Regions from separate parts of the Robertmurraya sp. FSL W8-0741 genome, predicted to be linked through region 1. Evidence: a T-box and tRNA genes for the amino acid it is inferred to sense, from the RefSeq annotation. Region 1 holds a T-box; the other regions hold tRNA genes.

Region 1 (6,279 bases):
CTCATCGGTGTGTTTACTTCAGCACGAATATTTCGGACTGAACGAATGATTTCCACCAACAATTTCATTTCCGCAGATGCTTCACTGTCAGAAAGTTCTTCGTTCACTTCAGGCCATTTCGCAGTTGTAATCGACTCACCTTCATGCGGGAGATTTTGCCAAATTTCTTCAGTAATGAACGGCATGAACGGATGAAGCAGACGCATTGTATTATCCAGCACATATGCTAAAATTGAGCGCGTCGTCTTTTTCGCAGCTTCATCATCCCCGTATAACGGCAACTTTGCCATTTCAATATACCAATCACAAAAATCATCCCAAATGAAATTATAAAGAATTCGGCCAACCTCACCAAATTCATAACGTTCAGATAGTCTTGTTACTGTATCAATGGTCTCATTTAAACGGGTGAGAATCCATTTGTCTGCTACCGACTTCTCACCGCTTAGATCAATTTCATCATACTTCAATCCATTCATATTCATTAAAGCGAAGCGTGATGCGTTCCAAATTTTATTAGCAAAATTCCAAGTCGCTTCGACCTTTTCCATGCTAAAACGTAAATCTTGACCAGGTGAACTTCCAGTTGAAAGGAAGTAGCGTAAAGAGTCAGCGCCATATTGTGCAATAACATCCATTGGATCGACACCATTGCCTAATGATTTGCTCATTTTTCGACCTTGTGCATCCCGAACCAAACCATGTATAAGAACATCTTTGAATGGACGTTCTCCTGTAAATTCGAGTCCTTGGAAAATCATTCTTGATACCCAGAAGAAAATGATATCATAACCTGTTACAAGTGCTGCCGTTGAATAGTAACGCTTATAATCAGCAGATTCTGTATCCGGCCAGCCCATCGTCGAAAACGGCCATAATGCGGAACTGAACCACGTGTCTAAAACGTCGTTATCCTGCTCCCAGTTTTCAATATCAGCAGGTGGTTCATGCTCGACATAAACCTCACCCGTTTCCTTGTGATACCAGGCAGGAATGCGATGCCCCCACCAAAGCTGGCGAGAAATACACCAATCGCGAATATTTTCCATCCAGTGCAAATATGTCTTTTCAAAACGGTCTGGAACAAAATGCACTTTTTCTTCCTTCTGTTGAAGGGCAATCGCCTCATCAGCGAGCGGCTGCATTTTGACAAACCATTGCGTTGATAAATATGGCTCGACAACAGCGCCACTACGTTCTGAATGGCCAACAGAGTGCATATGCTCCTCAATTTTGAAAAGAACTCCTTGTTCTTGCAAATCTTTCACAATTTGCTTGCGGCACTCAAAGCGATCCATCCCTTTATACTTCCCTGCTTTTTCATTCATTGTACCGTCTTCATTCATCACAAGAACCCGTTCAAGATTATGGCGATTTCCTAATTCAAAGTCATTCGGATCATGGGCTGGTGTTATTTTTACTGCGCCTGAACCAAACTCCATATCTACATAGTCATCAGCTACAATTGGAATTTCACGGCCAACAATTGGAAGAATCACTTTTTTGCCGATTAAATGCTTGTAGCGCTCATCTTCTGGATGAACAGCAACCGCCGTATCACCAAGCATTGTTTCGGGACGAGTAGTCGCTACTTCAATCGAACCTGAGCCATCTGCAAGAGGATAGTTCATATGATAAAAAGCACCTTGAACATCCTTATAAATAACCTCGATATCAGATAATGCTGTTTTGGTGGACGGGTCCCAGTTAATAATGTATTCACCGCGATAAATAAGTCCCTTTTTATATAAGGAGACAAACACTTCGCGGACCGCTTTCGACAGCCCTTCATCAAGAGTAAAACGCTCTCGGCTATAGTCTAAACCGAGCCCTAGCTTCGCCCATTGTGCTCGAATATGAGCTGCATACTCTTCCTTCCACTTCCATGTTTCTTCAACAAATTTATCTCTGCCTAAATCATACCGGCTTACTCCTTCTTGACGGAGCTTCTCCTCAACCTTTGCTTGTGTCGCTATTCCCGCATGGTCCATTCCTGGCAGCCACAATACGTCATAGCCTTGCATTCTTTTCATACGCGTTAATATATCTTGCAATGTCGTATCCCATGCATGTCCTAAATGAAGCTTTCCTGTAACATTTGGTGGAGGAATAACGATTGTATACGGTTCTTTTTTCTCATCATTTTGTGCTTCAAAAAACTTTCCTTTCACCCACCAATCATAACGACCCTTTTCAATTGTATTCGGATCATATTTCGTTGGCATCGATAGCTCATTTGTTTCCATTTCACTCTTCCTTTCTTCTTCCTCTTTCATTCCAAAATCAAAAGCGCGGGGCGCCTTGCTCTTCGCCGTGCATAACAAATTTGCGGCGCAAGCACCTTCAATTGACTTATCGACTGAAGTTTGCTAAGCGATAAGCGCTGGAGCTAGTCGTAGATACACTTAATATAAAAGTTATCTACCATTGCGAAAACTTTAATTTCCTAATGAAAAAACTCCATTCGTCATCAAAAGGACGAATGGAGTTTGCTTCGCGGTACCACCTTTTTTCCAATCCATATTTCCCATATCGATTGGCACTTAACTAGATAACGGATTCCCCGTCTTTTACTACTTGAAAGTCGTTCGTTCGCAAAAGATGCTCAAGGGCGACTTCCACTGGTGTTGCTTAGAAAACCTTTCAGCTCATGGTTTTCCTCTCTTAAAGCAAGGAACCACCGTACTCTTCCCTATCATAGCAATATAACTCTATTTGTATAATCAATATACTACATAAAAACAAAGACTGACGTCAATAAGGATAACTGATTTTTTTTTAGTATATACAGTTTTTCAGAAAATGAAACTTCATTGAGAGGAATTGTACGTGAAAAATCGACTATGTCAGATGAATTTCCGGAATTTTTTGGGGTAATTCCGGAAATTCATGACGTAATTCCGGAAATTCCACCAATAATTCCGGAACTCGACTCCTATCGGACTAACAGAGCCTCAACAACGTTTTTCGCACAATCCCAAAGCAAGGGACATAGATTAAGTAATAAGGAAAATACCCATTGGGGAAAAGGGGGAAGAGATTGTGAGGAGAAAATATAATCCATATGCGCTTCCACCGTGGTTGAAAAAATCTCGAGACGTCCTGCATCAATTTGCCATTCCATTTTGCATATTTCAAGGGATACGTACGATTTTATTTCCAACTGCTTTCGATGTACTGTTTTTAATTGCTCTTGTCCTAATAACAGTAGCCCTTAAAATTGAGTTATTATAACAGCGGAACAACCTTTCATAAAGATTGTTCCTCGGAGCGATTTATAAGAGTGCGAAAATACTATAGTCTTTAAGTATTACCTTGAGATTGCGCTTCGGCTTGAGCTTCCTTTTCAAGCCGTTTTTGTCTTTCAATCTCATCAATACGCATAACGATATATTCTGTGTTTTTAAGATGCCAATAATGTCTTTGTAATTTTTGAACATATTTTCGCTCATCCCTATTTCGCGATTTATAATATTCTTCCACAACAGCTAAAAATCCATGGGGATGGGAAAAATAACTTAAAAAGAGATTTAATTCGTCATCCCTTAAAGGAAAATATTTGAAATAAGTGTAAATCCAATCAACACAATCTTCATGTGACTTCGGGTACGTTTTTAACGTTCTTGATAAAAATGGCAAAAGGTCATGCATCGGTGAACTTTGCTTGCTGTTTTCAAAGTTTGTAAAATAACCATAGCCTTTGTCGTCATAAAGGAAATGCTCAGTTGAAAGCTTGCCATGCGCTAAAACAACTCTTGCCTTATTGTCATCTTTTGTTTTTTCATACCATTCCTTAAATTTATTTGTGGAAAAGCGCAATGCTTGACTGATATCATGATAATAGAGACAAAACAGGAGCTCAAACGGCGACATATACCACTTTCCCTCACATTGCGCTAAAAACCCGTCAAGAAATTCATTCTCTTTATCCCACTCACGAACCGTATTCTCATAATGCACGTTTTTCTCTTCTTTATCAATCGTGACCTCGCGAACTGATAATGTATGAAGCCGCGCAAGCTCTCGAAACATTTGCTGATGGAGCTCATTGCGATCCTCTTTTATTTCATTGGGAAGCCAAGGCATTAAATAGTACAAGTTTTTCCCATGAATCACCGCATATCTTCCATCAAGAGTCGGATAAATAGGAATAATGCGATTGAAGCCTTTTTGATAGAGAAATTGAATATGCTTAATAAAATCGGTTCCTTGTTGAGGAGTTATTTTTTTTAAAGCAAATATCCCTTTATTTGAATAAATTCTTTTTACCTTTTGAAAGCCTTCTACAAAATGGGGCTGTATTCCATAATGGCTTAAAATCGGTTCAACTTCCTGCAAATGATTCGTTTCACTCATACGAACTCACTTCTTTCCATAGGCTAATAACTAAGCCAGTGCAATAAAACTTTCTTGAAGCAGTGTCGTTTATGTTAGCGTGTTTTTGCTTTCATATCCGAAACATTTTCTCTTTCAACATAGATAAAACAGGACGAGCAGGTTTCCACCGACCAACCCACCCAGCCTGTTTTTGTTTGATAAAATAATTAATTATGCGTGACAGTAGCAGGGATGTAAAGAACCTGCCCCTCGAACACATCTTGATTCACTTCTAGATGATTGAACTTTAAAAGCTGCTGTATCGAAATTTCATAACGTTCTGCGATGACATCGAGCGTATCTCCACTTTGAACAATGCATACTTTCAAGCGGGCAATGGCTTCTTCATCTTCTTTTCTTGCTAAAAATTCGGTAATCGAAATGCCTTGTTTCTTTGATTTCTTCTTATTCTTTTTAGCAACTTCTTCAGATGATGAAGAAGAGGATTCTTCATCATTTGAACTCTCATACTCATGCTCTGCCTGTTCCACTGCTTTTAATTGATCTGTTGCTGGCTCATTTGGAGTAAATTCATGTCTTTGTGGGGCAAATGAAACGTCTGGAATAGTACTGATTGCCTCAGATTCTTGTTCATACACTTCCAGAGTTGGCGCCTTATCAAGTTCTAATGATGAAGGAGCTGGCTCTGTTTCAATCGTATCGTCCTCAGGAGTTTTTCGCGCTTCTGCTACAAATGGCGCAAACAGTTCATTTGCAGGAGGAACAGTCTCTTCCGCTACTTCCGCTTCTTCGACTTCCTCAAGTTTCACTTCCTGTATCGGCGGCTCTTCATCTCGGTATGCAAGCTCAAGCTCTGGAGATTCCGGTTGAACCCCTGGTTCATCGCTTTTTAACCCTGTTATCGTTAAGTCTGCTGTTAATTTCATACAGCTTTGTTCAGGGAAAAGATAATCAAAGGATTCAATTTCCACATCCAGATCGTTAATACTAGCAATACGGTGAACAGGAATGGTAATATCAACTGGGAAGCGGTGAGAAAACTGAGTAATTCCTTCGTCTCTGTTCTCAACTTCTTGGACGAATTTAGGTGATAATGGTATCTCTTCCTCCACTTCAGATTCTGTTTCTTTCCGTTTATATTCCCCGCTAAGTTGTAATTCCCCTTCAATGGTTACATAATCGTCATTTTCATGAATGGTTATATTTGGATCAAGCGAAATCGTGATAAGCTCCGCTACTTCCTGTCCTTTTTGAAACCAAACAGATTCTTCCAAGGAAAACCGTAAGAAAGATTCATTTCCTTCAGACAAAGCGACTCCTCCTTTCATTTCCTCTCATCAATCACCATGTCATTAACAATTTATGAGGCAGGAAATCTTTTTATGATAAAAATCCAGAGAAAAGAACAAAAGCGCAAGGCGCATTCGAAGCCATTATCGTTCCTGCTAGGATCTTCTTTTGTGTTCATCACCATCCAAGCTATTTCGAGATAGGAAAACTAAGAAGGACTTAGAGAAGATGTAGAGAGTCATTTACTGAAAACCTTTATGGAAGAATAATGAAAAAAAAAGCCTGAACTCTAGCAGAAAAAAGCTAGAATACAGACCTTTCGGGAACTTATTTAAGTTTGGAAAACGCTACTTCTGCAGCGGCAATCGTTTTAGCAATGTCTTCGTCACTATGTGCAGTTGAAAGGAAGAGACCTTCAAACTGGGAAGGAGGCAAGAAAACTCCTTGATTAGCCATTTCTTGATAATAAGAAGCAAAAAAATCCAAATTAGACGTTTTGGCTGTTTCATAGTTGATGACAGCTTCTTTTGTAAAAAAGAAACCAATCATCGAACCTGCTCGATTAACTGTAATTGGAACCCCGTATTTATCAGCTGCTGCCTTTAATCCCGCTTCAAGAATATCTGCTTTATGTTCAAACTCTCGGTAGCT
Region 2 (6,279 bases), 280 kb from region 1:
AGCCGCAGTGAATAGGCCCAGGCGACTGTTTAGCAAAAACACAGGTCTCTGCGAAGCCGCAAGGCGAAGTATAGGGGCTGACGCCTGCCCGGTGCTGGAAGGTTAAGAGGAGGGGTTAGCTTACGCGAAGCTCTGAATTGAAGCCCCAGTAAACGGCGGCCGTAACTATAACGGTCCTAAGGTAGCGAAATTCCTTGTCGGGTAAGTTCCGACCCGCACGAAAGGCGTAACGATCTGGGCACTGTCTCAACGAGAGACTCGGTGAAATTATAGTACCTGTGAAGATGCAGGTTACCCGCGACAGGACGGAAAGACCCCGTGGAGCTTTACTGTAGCCTGATATTGAATTTTGGTACAGCTTGTACAGGATAGGTAGGAGCCGTGGAAGCCGGAGCGCTAGCTTCGGTGGAGGCGTCGGTGGGATACTACTCTGGCTGTATTGACATTCTAACCCGCACCTCTGATCGAGGTGGGAGACAGTGTCAGGTGGGCAGTTTGACTGGGGCGGTCGCCTCCTAAAGAGTAACGGAGGCGCCCAAAGGTTCCCTCAGAATGGTTGGAAATCATTCGTAGAGTGTAAAGGCACAAGGGAGCTTGACTGCGAGACCTACAAGTCGAGCAGGGACGAAAGTCGGGCTTAGTGATCCGGTGGTTCCGCATGGAAGGGCCATCGCTCAACGGATAAAAGCTACCCCGGGGATAACAGGCTTATCTCCCCCAAGAGTCCACATCGACGGGGAGGTTTGGCACCTCGATGTCGGCTCATCGCATCCTGGGGCTGTAGTCGGTCCCAAGGGTTGGGCTGTTCGCCCATTAAAGCGGTACGCGAGCTGGGTTCAGAACGTCGTGAGACAGTTCGGTCCCTATCCGTCGTGGGCGTAGGAAATTTGAGAGGAGCTGTCCTTAGTACGAGAGGACCGGGATGGACGCACCGCTGGTGTACCAGTTGTTCTGCCAAGAGCATCGCTGGGTAGCTATGTGCGGAAGGGATAAGTGCTGAAAGCATCTAAGCATGAAGCCCCCCTCAAGATGAGATTTCCCATAGCGCAAGCTAGTAAGAACCCTGAAAGATGATCAGGTTGATAGGTCAGAGGTGGAAGCATGGTGACATGTGGAGCTGACTGATACTAATCGTTCGAGGACTTAACCAAATAGGTTACTCGGTCTTTTTCTTCTTCATCCATTATCTAGTTTTGAGGGTACAATAGATTTTCATGTTGTTATGTTCTCATGTTACATAAAAAGTTTATTATAAGGAAGTTTTAATTATTTTTAACAATTAGTTATGAAGGAAAATTCTTTTGAATTTCTACTTGAAAAAAAAGTTAAAACCATTATAATAGAATTTGTCTTGATAATTTAAATAGGTCCGGTGGCGATAGCGAGAAGGTCACACCCGTTCCCATACCGAACACGGAAGTTAAGCTTCTCAGCGCCGATGGTAGTTAGGGGCTGTCCCCTTGTGAGAGTAGGACGTTGCCGGGCTGTTTAATAATAAATTGCTATTTCGGAGGATTAGCTCAGCTGGGAGAGCACCTGCCTTACAAGCAGGGGGTCGGCGGTTCGATCCCGTCATCCTCCACCAACATTTTTTCGCGTTAGCGAAAATAATGTACCTTTTCATTTTCTGTCTTAACATATATGCCGGCCTAGCTCAATTGGTAGAGCAACTGACTTGTAATCAGTAGGTTGGGGGTTCGAGTCCTCTGGCCGGCACCATTTTAGATTTAGAGCCATTAGCTCAGTCGGTAGAGCAACGAGCAATTCATCTATGAATTTGCTGCGAGTTGTACCCATCGAGCTGCTGCTTGAGTTAACTTTCTGAGGTGGGGACATCGTAGATGCTTTTTATCTCAAAGTTGAAAATTTGATAGCAGCGCATATTTACTTCAGAGCCATTAGCTCAGTCGGTAGAGCATCTGACTTTTAATCAGAGGGTCGAAGGTTCGAGTCCTTCATGGCTCACCAAAGTTCTTACGATGTAGGGAAAAATATCTTTCTTTAATATACGTCAGTAAAAAGAACTTATGATTTTAACATGCGGGTGTGGCGGAATTGGCAGACGCACTAGACTTAGGATCTAGCGCCGCAAGGCGTGGGGGTTCGACTCCCTTCACCCGCACCAAGAAAAAATAATATATCTGCTTTTTTAATCGATTAATTTTGCGGAAGTAGTTCAGTGGTAGAACACCACCTTGCCAAGGTGGGGGTCGCGGGTTCGAATCCCGTCTTCCGCTCCATTTATTAGCCGGGGTGGCGGAACTGGCAGACGCACAGGACTTAAAATCCTGCGGTAGGTGACTACCGTACCGGTTCGATTCCGGTCCTCGGCATTAAAGTTTTTTCACAGTAGTGGAAATGACTGTTATATTGCGCCCGTAGCTCAATTGGATAGAGCGTTTGACTACGGATCAAAAGGTTAGGGGTTCGACTCCTCTCGGGCGCGCCATGTAACGGGAAGTAGCTCAGCTTGGTAGAGCACTTGGTTTGGGACCAAGGGGTCGCAGGTTCGAATCCTGTCTTCCCGACCACTATGCTATAATGATGGGGCCTTAGCTCAGCTGGGAGAGCGCCTGCCTTGCACGCAGGAGGTCAGCGGTTCGATCCCGCTAGGCTCCACCAATAATTATTCACACAACGAAATAAATTGAATATATTCATTCTTATAATGGCTCATAATAAAAGTGAGTATTTATCATATTATATTTGGCGGTGTAGCTCAGCTGGCTAGAGCGTACGGTTCATACCCGTAAGGTCGGGGGTTCGATCCCCTCCGCCGCTACCAATATTTTACCACAAAAGCTTTATTGGACCTTTAGCTCAGCTGGTTAGAGCAGACGGCTCATAACCGTCCGGTCGTAGGTTCGAGTCCTACAAGGTCCACCACTATTTTTTGCATAAGCAAAACAACCTATAATATTTCGGAGGAATACCCAAGTCTGGCTGAAGGGATCGGTCTTGAAAACCGACAGGCGGGTTAAACCGCGCGGGGGTTCGAATCCCTCTTCCTCCGCCATATCACCAATTTTACTATTAGCGCAGGGTGGAGCAACAAGCGTTACTTCACTGAGTAAACTGCGAGTTGTACCGATTGAAGTTCTTCCTCGAGTAAGCATACTGAAATCGGGACAGTCATTAAGCTATCTAGTAGCATGCGCTTATCTAGATATATACTATTAGCGCGGGGTGGAGCAGTCTGGTAGCTCGTCGGGCTCATAACCCGAAGGTCGCAGGTTCAAATCCTGCCTCCGCAATCGAGTAGTTTCAATAAAGTTGAAACTACTTTGGTCCGGTAGTTCAGTTGGTTAGAATGCCTGCCTGTCACGCAGGAGGTCGCGGGTTCGAGTCCCGTCCGGACCGCCATTTACTTACATATGATGGCTCAGTAGCTCAGTCGGTAGAGCACGATGAATAAGCGGCAAGGATAAGCATCCAGCGCACTCATCGAGCATCATCTTGAATCAACTTTCTGAGATGAGGGCGAAGGACATTCGGAAAATGTGTTATAGGAATTTAATATTATTACGGCTCAGTAGCTCAGTCGGTAGAGCAAAGGACTGAAAATCCTTGTGTCGGCGGTTCGATTCCGTCCTGAGCCATCAAAGTTTTTTTACGAAGCATAGTGTAGTAAAAAAACTTTCACTATGCGGGTGTAGTTTAATGGTAAAACCACAGCCACGAGCAAAGCTTCAATGATTTATCAACGAGTTGCCTCGACGATATGACATCCTGAAAAAGCAAGAAGAGTTAGAGGCATGAAAGAAGGCCAAAATAAGGGAAGATAAAATCTAGTATAATTCAATAAAAATGCGGGTGTAGTTTAATGGTAAAACCACAGCCTTCCAAGCTGTTGTCGTGGGTTCGATTCCCATCACCCGCTCCAAAATGGGCCTATAGCTCAGCTGGTTAGAGCGCACGCCTGATAAGCGTGAGGTCGATGGTTCAAGTCCATTTAGGCCCACCATCTTTGCTTTTTTAATTTATGGAAGCTAGAACGCATCGTATTCCGCGGTAGCTCAGTGGTAGAGCAATCGGCTGTTAACCGATCGGTCGTAGGTTCGAATCCTACCCGCGGAGCCATATGGAGAAGTACTCAAGTGGCTGAAGAGGCGCCCCTGCTAAGGGTGTAGGTCGGGTAACCGGCGCGAGGGTTCAAATCCCTCCTTCTCCGCCATTTCTGGCCCGTTGGTCAAGTGGTTAAGACACCGCCCTTTCACGGCGGTAACACGGGTTCGAATCCCGTACGGGTCATAAAAAAAGCTGTTGACATTAGGTCAGCAGTTTTTTTTATCGTACTATACTAATGATACGCTTTTTTTGGCTCTGAAATATTTATTGGGATTTAAAAATAGTTTTAAGGACAAAGCATATAAACTCCCGATTCTGACGAGAATCTAATAAGATTAGAGTAACGACATAACACTATCACTCGTACTTTAGATTAAGGGATAGAGAAGGGGATAAAAGGGCGCTAATGGTAAGATACATCTTCATCATTAGCGCCCTTCTTTCATCGGTTACCGAGCTCTTTTTTCATCCGTGCAATCATTAATAATTCAGCGGCGTCACGTTTATTTAAGCTGTTAAAAATCGTAATTAACTCTTTTGCTTCTGCCGTTAGATTCACTATTTCATTCGAATCTGTGTCGTTAGTGGATCCTGTATTTTTGGAGGGACTGATTGCTGGTTTACCATCCTGGATCACGATATTTCCACTATTAAACGTTGAATCCACTATGTATTCCTCTCCATCTAGCAGCCAATCTGCCGTTACTTCAAATTCCTTGGCAATAGCATAAATGGCTTTGGCGCCAGGTAAAGATTTCTTTTTCTCGCTTTCCCAGTCTCCGACATTTCCAGCGGACACACCAATTCTTTTTGCAAAAGCAGCCTGAGATAATCCATGTTTTTCTCTTAAAAATTTAATTCGTTCTCCAATATTTTCGATGTTTTTCATCAATTTTTTCTCCCTTCGTACGAAAATACGTGTTTATATACGAAAATTCGATTATTTTTGTTGACTCGCACGCAAAAACGTGTATAATTTTAATTAGCAAATGATATTTGTCCACCGGTGCTAAATAGCTGCAAATATTTTTTGTGAAATGAATTTTTGAGTATTCTTAATTTTATTTGTTTGACACCCAAGTTAAAGTGCTATGAATAATGTGTTTTCTTAAGAAGAGCTTCTTGCATGCTGTTTTGATTCAGCTTGAAAAAGGCATACGTATGTCTACATTGGTTTGATTTTATTTACACGTATATGCGTGTTTATTTGGTTGCACCTTCATATCAGTATCACAAACAAAAGGAGCTTTGCTCACTCATACTTATACTGTTTTAAATTCAGAGAGGGGTTTCATATACCGACTGCTCCACACAGGTTTATTAGAGTGTCCCGCTGTCAGATGAACAGGGGGAAACGGATAGCAACTCTGTTCCATTCATGGTATGAAACAAAAGCTTCAAAGCCATTCGGATAAATTGTCTATTTATTTTGCTGCTATTAGCTTTACATTGCAGCATAAGGCGACTAGGAGTTACGCTGTTCTTTCGATGTTCTTGGTGTGTTGTAACAAATGTTGTTGGGGCAATCTGTATTACTCGATCCACTTTAAGGTATTTTGAGAGACGCTACAAAAAGATTAAAAAAATAATGCCATTTGACTGCCCCAATGATCGCAGGCTTGCCACCTGCCTATTTTACTGTGCTCAAAGTGAGCAATGATAAACAACTTGTTTTAAACAAGGAGTGATTTGATGCAAATTGGCATGATTGGTTTAGGGAAAATGGGATATAACCTTGCGTTAAACTTAGCAAACAATGGCCATTCTGTCTATGGTTTTGATCGATCTAGCGAAGTGAGAATAGCAGCAAAAGATAAAGGTCTACATATTGTGGATAGCATCGAGCAAATGCTGGCTAGTTTGCCACATCCAAGAGTGGTATGGGTCATGGTACCTGCAGGGAAATCAAGCGAAATGGTGATAGATGGACTCCTCCAAAAAATGAAAGCGGATGACATCGTGATTGATGGAGGAAATTCGCATTATAAGGACTCCGTCCGGCGTGCAGCCCAGGCTGATGAAAAGGGAATTGATTTTTTAGACGTTGGAACATCCGGAGGCATCGCTGGTGCCAATGGAGGAGCCTGTTTAATGATCGGTGGCAGGCGCGACGTTTTTGAACGGCTGGAACCAATATTTAAAGCAATTTCCATTCAAGGAGGTTGCTTATATGCGGGGGAATCTGGGAGTGGCCATTTCTTAAAAATGGTT
Region 3 (6,279 bases), 2.3 Mb from region 1:
GAGGAGAGAATCCTAAGGTGAGCGAGAGAACTCTCGTTAAGGAACTCGGCAAAATGACCCCGTAACTTCGGGAGAAGGGGTGCTTTTTAGGGTGCATAGCCCTGAAGAGCCGCAGTGAATAGGCCCAGGCGACTGTTTAGCAAAAACACAGGTCTCTGCGAAGCCGCAAGGCGAAGTATAGGGGCTGACGCCTGCCCGGTGCTGGAAGGTTAAGAGGAGGGGTTAGCTTACGCGAAGCTCTGAATTGAAGCCCCAGTAAACGGCGGCCGTAACTATAACGGTCCTAAGGTAGCGAAATTCCTTGTCGGGTAAGTTCCGACCCGCACGAAAGGCGTAACGATCTGGGCACTGTCTCAACGAGAGACTCGGTGAAATTATAGTACCTGTGAAGATGCAGGTTACCCGCGACAGGACGGAAAGACCCCGTGGAGCTTTACTGTAGCCTGATATTGAATTTTGGTACAGCTTGTACAGGATAGGTAGGAGCCGTGGAAGCCGGAGCGCTAGCTTCGGTGGAGGCGTCGGTGGGATACTACTCTGGCTGTATTGACATTCTAACCCGCACCTCTGATCGAGGTGGGAGACAGTGTCAGGTGGGCAGTTTGACTGGGGCGGTCGCCTCCTAAAGAGTAACGGAGGCGCCCAAAGGTTCCCTCAGAATGGTTGGAAATCATTCGTAGAGTGTAAAGGCACAAGGGAGCTTGACTGCGAGACCTACAAGTCGAGCAGGGACGAAAGTCGGGCTTAGTGATCCGGTGGTTCCGCATGGAAGGGCCATCGCTCAACGGATAAAAGCTACCCCGGGGATAACAGGCTTATCTCCCCCAAGAGTCCACATCGACGGGGAGGTTTGGCACCTCGATGTCGGCTCATCGCATCCTGGGGCTGTAGTCGGTCCCAAGGGTTGGGCTGTTCGCCCATTAAAGCGGTACGCGAGCTGGGTTCAGAACGTCGTGAGACAGTTCGGTCCCTATCCGTCGTGGGCGTAGGAAATTTGAGAGGAGCTGTCCTTAGTACGAGAGGACCGGGATGGACGCACCGCTGGTGTACCAGTTGTTCTGCCAAGAGCATCGCTGGGTAGCTATGTGCGGAAGGGATAAGTGCTGAAAGCATCTAAGCATGAAGCCCCCCTCAAGATGAGATTTCCCATAGCGCAAGCTAGTAAGAACCCTGAAAGATGATCAGGTTGATAGGTCAGAGGTGGAAGCATGGTGACATGTGGAGCTGACTGATACTAATCGTTCGAGGACTTAACCAAATAAAAGTGGAAAAAATCCGCTTGATAAGATTCTCTGTAATTTCTCTTCTTCATCCATTATCTAGTTTTGAAGGTACAAAGCGATTTTGTAATGCAATGATATCTATCAATCGTATTTTTCAGAGTCAAACTAAATTTTCTCTTGAAAAAATACTGTAAATCGGTATAATAGAATATGTCTTAATAAATAATTGGTCCGGTGATAATGGCGAGAAGGTCACACCCGTTCCCATACCGAACACGGAAGTTAAGCTTCTCAGCGCCGATGGTAGTTAGGGGCTGTCCCCTTGTGAGAGTAGGACGTTGCCGGGCGAATATTCTATATATATTTTTTATTCCGCGGTAGCTCAGTGGTAGAGCAACGAGCAAAGCATCCTGAATGTCCTGCGAGTTGTACTCATCGAGCTGCTACTTGAATCAACTTTCTGAGATGAGGACAATCGGGAAGCAATCAAGCTAGAGGAATGAGTTAATAATTTTCCGCGGTAGCTCAGTGGTAGAGCAATCGGCTGTTAACCGATCGGTCGTAGGTTCGAATCCTACCCGCGGAGCCATTAGGAGAGCTGTCCGAGTGGCCGAAGGAGCACGATTGGAAATCGTGTAGGCGGGCAAAACCTGTCTCAAGGGTTCAAATCCCTTGCTCTCCGCCATTATTATATCTGGCCCCTTGGTCAAGCGGTTAAGACACCGCCCTTTCACGGCGGTAACACGGGTTCGAATCCCGTAGGGGTCATTTAAAGTTGCACTTGTTGCAACAGTTCCGGAGGATTAGCTCAGCTGGGAGAGCACCTGCCTTACAAGCAGGGGGTCGGCGGTTCGATCCCGTCATCCTCCACCATTGTTTTTACAGTCATTAAGCTATCTAGTGGCATGTGCTTATCTAGATATATACTATTATCGCGGGGTGGAGCAGTCTGGTAGCTCGTCGGGCTCATAACCCGAAGGTCGCAGGTTCAAATCCTGCCTCCGCAATCGAGTAGTTTCAACAAAGTTGAAAACTACTTTGGTCCGGTAGTTCAGTTGGTTAGAATGCCTGCCTGTCACGCAGGAGGTCGCGGGTTCGAGTCCCGTCCGGACCGCCATTTACTTTTTACATATGTTGGCTCAGTAGCTCAGTCGGTAGAGCACGATGAATAAGCGGCAAGGATAAGCATCCAGCGCACTCATCGAGCATCATCTCGAATTAACTTTCTGAGATGAGGGCGAAGGACAATGACCAACTATATGTAGGACGAATATCATGATGGCTCAGTAGCTCAGTCGGTAGAGCAAAGGACTGAAAATCCTTGTGTCGGCGGTTCGATTCCGTCCTGAGCCACCATTTTTATATCAAAATATGTTATAATTTAATGAACTTTAATGTATAAAATATATATACCTTGGAGGGGTAGCGAAGTGGCTAAACGCGGCGGACTGTAAATCCGCTCCTTCGGGTTCGGCGGTTCGAATCCGTCCCCCTCCACCAACCTTTTCTCAATAGTGAAAATAAGGAACCACTACTTTTTGTAGTAAAAAGAAGCAAAATAGCTATTCATAATTTTCTTCTTAAAGAAACACTCTGAACATATATATAATATAGGGGTATAGTTTAAAGGTAGAACGAAGGTCTCCAAAACCTTTGGTGTGGGTTCGATTCCTACTACCCCTGCCAATTTTATAATGGCGGTCGTGGCGAAGTGGTTAACGCATCGGATTGTGGCTCCGACACTCGTGGGTTCGATTCCCATCGATCGCCCCATTTAAATTTGATTTATTAAACACTGCTTAATCAATGGGCTATAGCCAAGTGGTAAGGCAACGGACTTTGACTCCGTCATTCGTAGGTTCGAATCCTGCTAGCCCAGCCATTTGCGGAAGTAGTTCAGTGGTAGAACACCACCTTGCCAAGGTGGGGGTCGCGGGTTCGAATCCCGTCTTCCGCTCCAATTTAATATGGCGGCATAGCCAAGTGGTAAGGCCAAGGTCTGCAAAACCTTTATTCACCGGTTCGAATCCGGTTGCCGCCTCCATTTTTATAAAATAAAGATGCTAGTTTTGAACTAGCCGGGGTGGCGGAACTGGCAGACGCACAGGACTTAAAATCCTGCGGTAGGTGACTACCGTACCGGTTCGATTCCGGTCCTCGGCACCATTTAATCCAATACATACGATATTTAAAGATTTAATCTTTTGATTAAATCTTTTTTTGATCTAGAAAATGGCTATTGAAAAATTCATATTTCTCTGTTAAATTGTAAGATTATAATTTTAAATTTTTACAGAGAGAAGTGAATGGAATGGTTATTGGGGATATTTATAAAAATTTGCCGACGCTTGAAACAGAACGACTACTTCTTCGTAAAGTTACATTAGCAGATACGGCAGCGATGTTTTCATATGCGAGTAATGAAGACGTTGCAAAGTATGTAACCTGGGATGTACATAGAAGTATGTCTGATACCGAGAGATTTATTAACTTTGTCCTTAATCGATATAATAATGAGGACATTGCTCCGTGGGGAATAGAAGATAAAGAAACGGGTTCTTTTATCGGCACCGTTGATTTTGTTTCTTGGAGTACGAATCATCACAATGCAGAAATTGGCTATGTGATTGCACCAGAGTATTGGGGGAAAGGAATTACGACAGAAGCAGCAAGAGCAATCATTAGATTTGGCTTTGAACAGATGGAGCTCATGCGCATTCAAGCAAGATGCTTTGTTGAGAATATAGCGTCGCAAAGAGTGATGGAGAAGGCAGGAATGACTTTTGAAGGAATTAATAGAAAAAGCATGTATATAAAAGGGCAATATTGGGATTTAAAGGTATATGCCATTTTAAAGGAAGAGTTTGATTTGTTTTATTAATGGGGAGCTAGGTGATGAAGTGAGTTATCAGGATAATGATTTAATAATTAGACCAATTACAAATGATGATTTAAGTAGGTTGTGGGAATTAATCTATAAAGAGGATTCTCCCGAGTGGAAAAAATGGGATGCTCCGTACTATGAACATAAAAGTATTTCATATGAGGAATTTTTACGTCAGAAGGATGATTATGTCGATAATGAACGGCGTTGGGCGATTGAAGTGAAGGGATTGGTTATCGGAACGGTCGGTTATTATTGGGAGCATAAGCCCTCGCTTTGGCTTGAAATGGGGATTGTGATCTATGATCCGCATTATTGGAATGGAGGCTATGGAAAGAAAGTGATTAAACTTTGGATTAATCATTTATTTCTTACTTTGCCATTAGTTCGTGTTGGCTATACAACCTGGTCAGGGAATATGAGAATGATTAAAGTTGGAGAAGGTCTTGGCATGAAAGAGGAAGCGAGGCTCAGGAAGGTTCGTTATTATAATGGCAAATATTATGATTCCGTCCGTATGGGACTGCTTCGAGAGGAATGGGAGAATAATCATATTTTTCACGAAGAAGTATGAATAAAAAGAATGATCCCATATTTGTTTAAGGAGCGTACATAAATTTATCAAGGAAAGTAGTTTATGAAAGCATTCATAAAAATGGGCAACTCGATTGTAGGGTATGAAATATGCTATTTTAACTGCTAAAAAGAATTCTTAGAAAAAATGAAAACGTTTTCTTATAGGTATTCTGTTTATAAATACTTAATCCAAACAAATTATTTAGCATCATATACGAGAAACACAAGATTTTACGCAGAAAAAGAGTAGCTCAATATTTATGAGCTTGGTCCGAAAGTAGTTTCAAGTAAACGCGTCCTCTTTTACGGGTTGAACTAAAGAAACAGGCAAGTACGGAAATGGTATATTTTGCTTGGTAAGTGTGATACTACGTATATAGGAATATAATGGATACCATCGAGAAAGTGGGATGCGGGTGTTTTTTCGAAAAAAGATTAAGTTCAATAAGAACACTAATAAAACAGAGCAAGGTGATAAACAAATTCCAAAGCCACTATTTTCTGATTTGGACAAAAACTTGGACATCCTGTGTGAGCTTTATAAAGAATGTTCTGATGTCGTTTTTCGTACATTTTTAGTTGCTGGTCATACAAAAGCTCAGTTAATTTACATAAAAGGTCTCTCCAATGTTGAAGAAATGGATAACAATGTGCTAACTCCGCTTATGAAAAAATCCGAAAAGCGGACTGTTAATCCCAAAACCTTGATTGAGGAGACATTGTCTGTTGCAGAGGTAGTGAAGATCTCCTCTTTTGAGGCCTGTATCGAACAGTTATCCGTTGGGAATCCAATATTGTTATTAGAAGGCGATGAACAGGGCTTTGCCTTGGGATTGGCTAAGTGGGAAAGACGAGCTGTTGAAGAGCCGACAGGTGAATTGGTTGTTAGAGGGCCGCGCGAAGGGTTTACTGAGACATTGGAGGTCAATACCTCTTTGTTAAGAAGAAAGATTAAAAGCCCTCAATTAAAAATAAAAACATTAAAGCTGGGGCGATATACACAGACTACAATTGCCCTCGCTTATATCGAAGATCTTGCGGATGAAACGTTAATTGAAGAAATCAATCAACGGTTAGAACGAATTGACATCGATGGGATATTGGAATCCGGTTATATTGAAGAATTAATTCAAGACAATTCATACACCCCTTTTCCACAAGTGCTTATTTCGGAACGGCCTGATACTGCCGTTTCGAGTTTGCTAGAGGGACGTGTAGTTATCATTGTTGATGGTACTCCTTTTGTGTTGATTGCCCCGACAACGTTCTTTTCCTTATTCCAATCAGGTGAAGATTATTATCATCATTTTTTAATATCTACAGCAACTCGCTGGCTCCGTTATTTATTCTGCTTTATTTCTCTACTGTTACCGTCTCTATACGTTGCGGTTATTACATATCATCAGGAGATGGTGCCTACTACCTTGCTGCTTACAATGGTGGACTCACGGGAGGTTGTCCCATTTCCCGCCTTGGTGGAAGCGCTGCTTATGGAGATTACGTTTGAAGGATTGCGAGAAGCAGGACTAAGACTTCCAAAACAAGTAGGAGCAGCTGTCAGCATTGTAGGTGCATTGGTTATCGGTCAAGCGGCTG

The links. The T-box of region 1 lies ahead of NST02_RS08720 (valine--tRNA ligase). A T-box ahead of a tRNA ligase gene usually reads a tRNA of that ligase, here a tRNA-Val.
Region 2: it encodes a tRNA-Val, which carries the amino acid that the T-box ahead of NST02_RS08720 (valine--tRNA ligase) is inferred to sense. The anticodon was not compared.
Region 3: it encodes a tRNA-Val, which carries the amino acid that the T-box ahead of NST02_RS08720 (valine--tRNA ligase) is inferred to sense. The anticodon was not compared.

Annotation. Positions count from the first base shown of each region.
Region 1 is NZ_JBBOQG010000001.1:1,802,380-1,808,658, reverse strand. Features, by position in the region: gene NST02_RS08720 (valine--tRNA ligase) at 1-2,246, opposite strand, end outside; T-box leader at 2,472-2,708, opposite strand; gene NST02_RS08715 (hypothetical protein) at 3,043-3,234, shown strand; gene ysxE (spore coat protein YsxE) at 3,304-4,356, opposite strand; gene spoVID (stage VI sporulation protein D) at 4,545-5,648, opposite strand; gene hemL (glutamate-1-semialdehyde 2,1-aminomutase) at 5,956-6,279, opposite strand, start outside.
Region 2 is NZ_JBBOQG010000001.1:1,520,162-1,526,440, forward strand. Features, by position in the region: rRNA gene NST02_RS07290 (23S ribosomal RNA) at 1-1,151, shown strand, start outside; rRNA gene rrf (5S ribosomal RNA) at 1,369-1,485, shown strand; tRNA gene NST02_RS07300 (tRNA-Val) at 1,510-1,585, shown strand; tRNA gene NST02_RS07305 (tRNA-Thr) at 1,644-1,719, shown strand; tRNA gene NST02_RS07310 (tRNA-Lys) at 1,893-1,968, shown strand; tRNA gene NST02_RS07315 (tRNA-Leu) at 2,041-2,125, shown strand; tRNA gene NST02_RS07320 (tRNA-Gly) at 2,166-2,240, shown strand; tRNA gene NST02_RS07325 (tRNA-Leu) at 2,248-2,333, shown strand; tRNA gene NST02_RS07330 (tRNA-Arg) at 2,373-2,449, shown strand; tRNA gene NST02_RS07335 (tRNA-Pro) at 2,455-2,531, shown strand; tRNA gene NST02_RS07340 (tRNA-Ala) at 2,547-2,622, shown strand; tRNA gene NST02_RS07345 (tRNA-Met) at 2,709-2,785, shown strand; tRNA gene NST02_RS07350 (tRNA-Ile) at 2,810-2,886, shown strand; tRNA gene NST02_RS07355 (tRNA-Ser) at 2,924-3,016, shown strand; tRNA gene NST02_RS07360 (tRNA-Met) at 3,181-3,254, shown strand; tRNA gene NST02_RS07365 (tRNA-Asp) at 3,287-3,363, shown strand; tRNA gene NST02_RS07370 (tRNA-Phe) at 3,527-3,599, shown strand; tRNA gene NST02_RS07375 (tRNA-Gly) at 3,810-3,883, shown strand; tRNA gene NST02_RS07380 (tRNA-Ile) at 3,888-3,964, shown strand; tRNA gene NST02_RS07385 (tRNA-Asn) at 4,006-4,080, shown strand; tRNA gene NST02_RS07390 (tRNA-Ser) at 4,084-4,174, shown strand; tRNA gene NST02_RS07395 (tRNA-Glu) at 4,180-4,251, shown strand; gene NST02_RS07400 (helix-turn-helix domain-containing protein) at 4,511-4,957, opposite strand; gene gnd (phosphogluconate dehydrogenase (NAD(+)-dependent, decarboxylating)) at 5,761-6,279, shown strand, end outside.
Region 3 is NZ_JBBOQG010000001.1:4,127,352-4,133,630, reverse strand. Features, by position in the region: rRNA gene NST02_RS20185 (23S ribosomal RNA) at 1-1,258, shown strand, start outside; rRNA gene rrf (5S ribosomal RNA) at 1,454-1,570, shown strand; tRNA gene NST02_RS20175 (tRNA-Asn) at 1,738-1,812, shown strand; tRNA gene NST02_RS20170 (tRNA-Ser) at 1,816-1,908, shown strand; tRNA gene NST02_RS20165 (tRNA-Glu) at 1,920-1,991, shown strand; tRNA gene NST02_RS20160 (tRNA-Val) at 2,021-2,096, shown strand; tRNA gene NST02_RS20155 (tRNA-Met) at 2,157-2,230, shown strand; tRNA gene NST02_RS20150 (tRNA-Asp) at 2,264-2,340, shown strand; tRNA gene NST02_RS20145 (tRNA-Phe) at 2,504-2,579, shown strand; tRNA gene NST02_RS20140 (tRNA-Tyr) at 2,640-2,723, shown strand; tRNA gene NST02_RS20135 (tRNA-Trp) at 2,836-2,909, shown strand; tRNA gene NST02_RS20130 (tRNA-His) at 2,921-2,996, shown strand; tRNA gene NST02_RS20125 (tRNA-Gln) at 3,031-3,105, shown strand; tRNA gene NST02_RS20120 (tRNA-Gly) at 3,109-3,183, shown strand; tRNA gene NST02_RS20115 (tRNA-Cys) at 3,193-3,267, shown strand; tRNA gene NST02_RS20110 (tRNA-Leu) at 3,301-3,389, shown strand; gene NST02_RS20105 (GNAT family N-acetyltransferase) at 3,535-4,104, shown strand; gene NST02_RS20100 (GNAT family N-acetyltransferase) at 4,124-4,681, shown strand; gene NST02_RS20095 (spore germination protein) at 5,094-6,279, shown strand, end outside.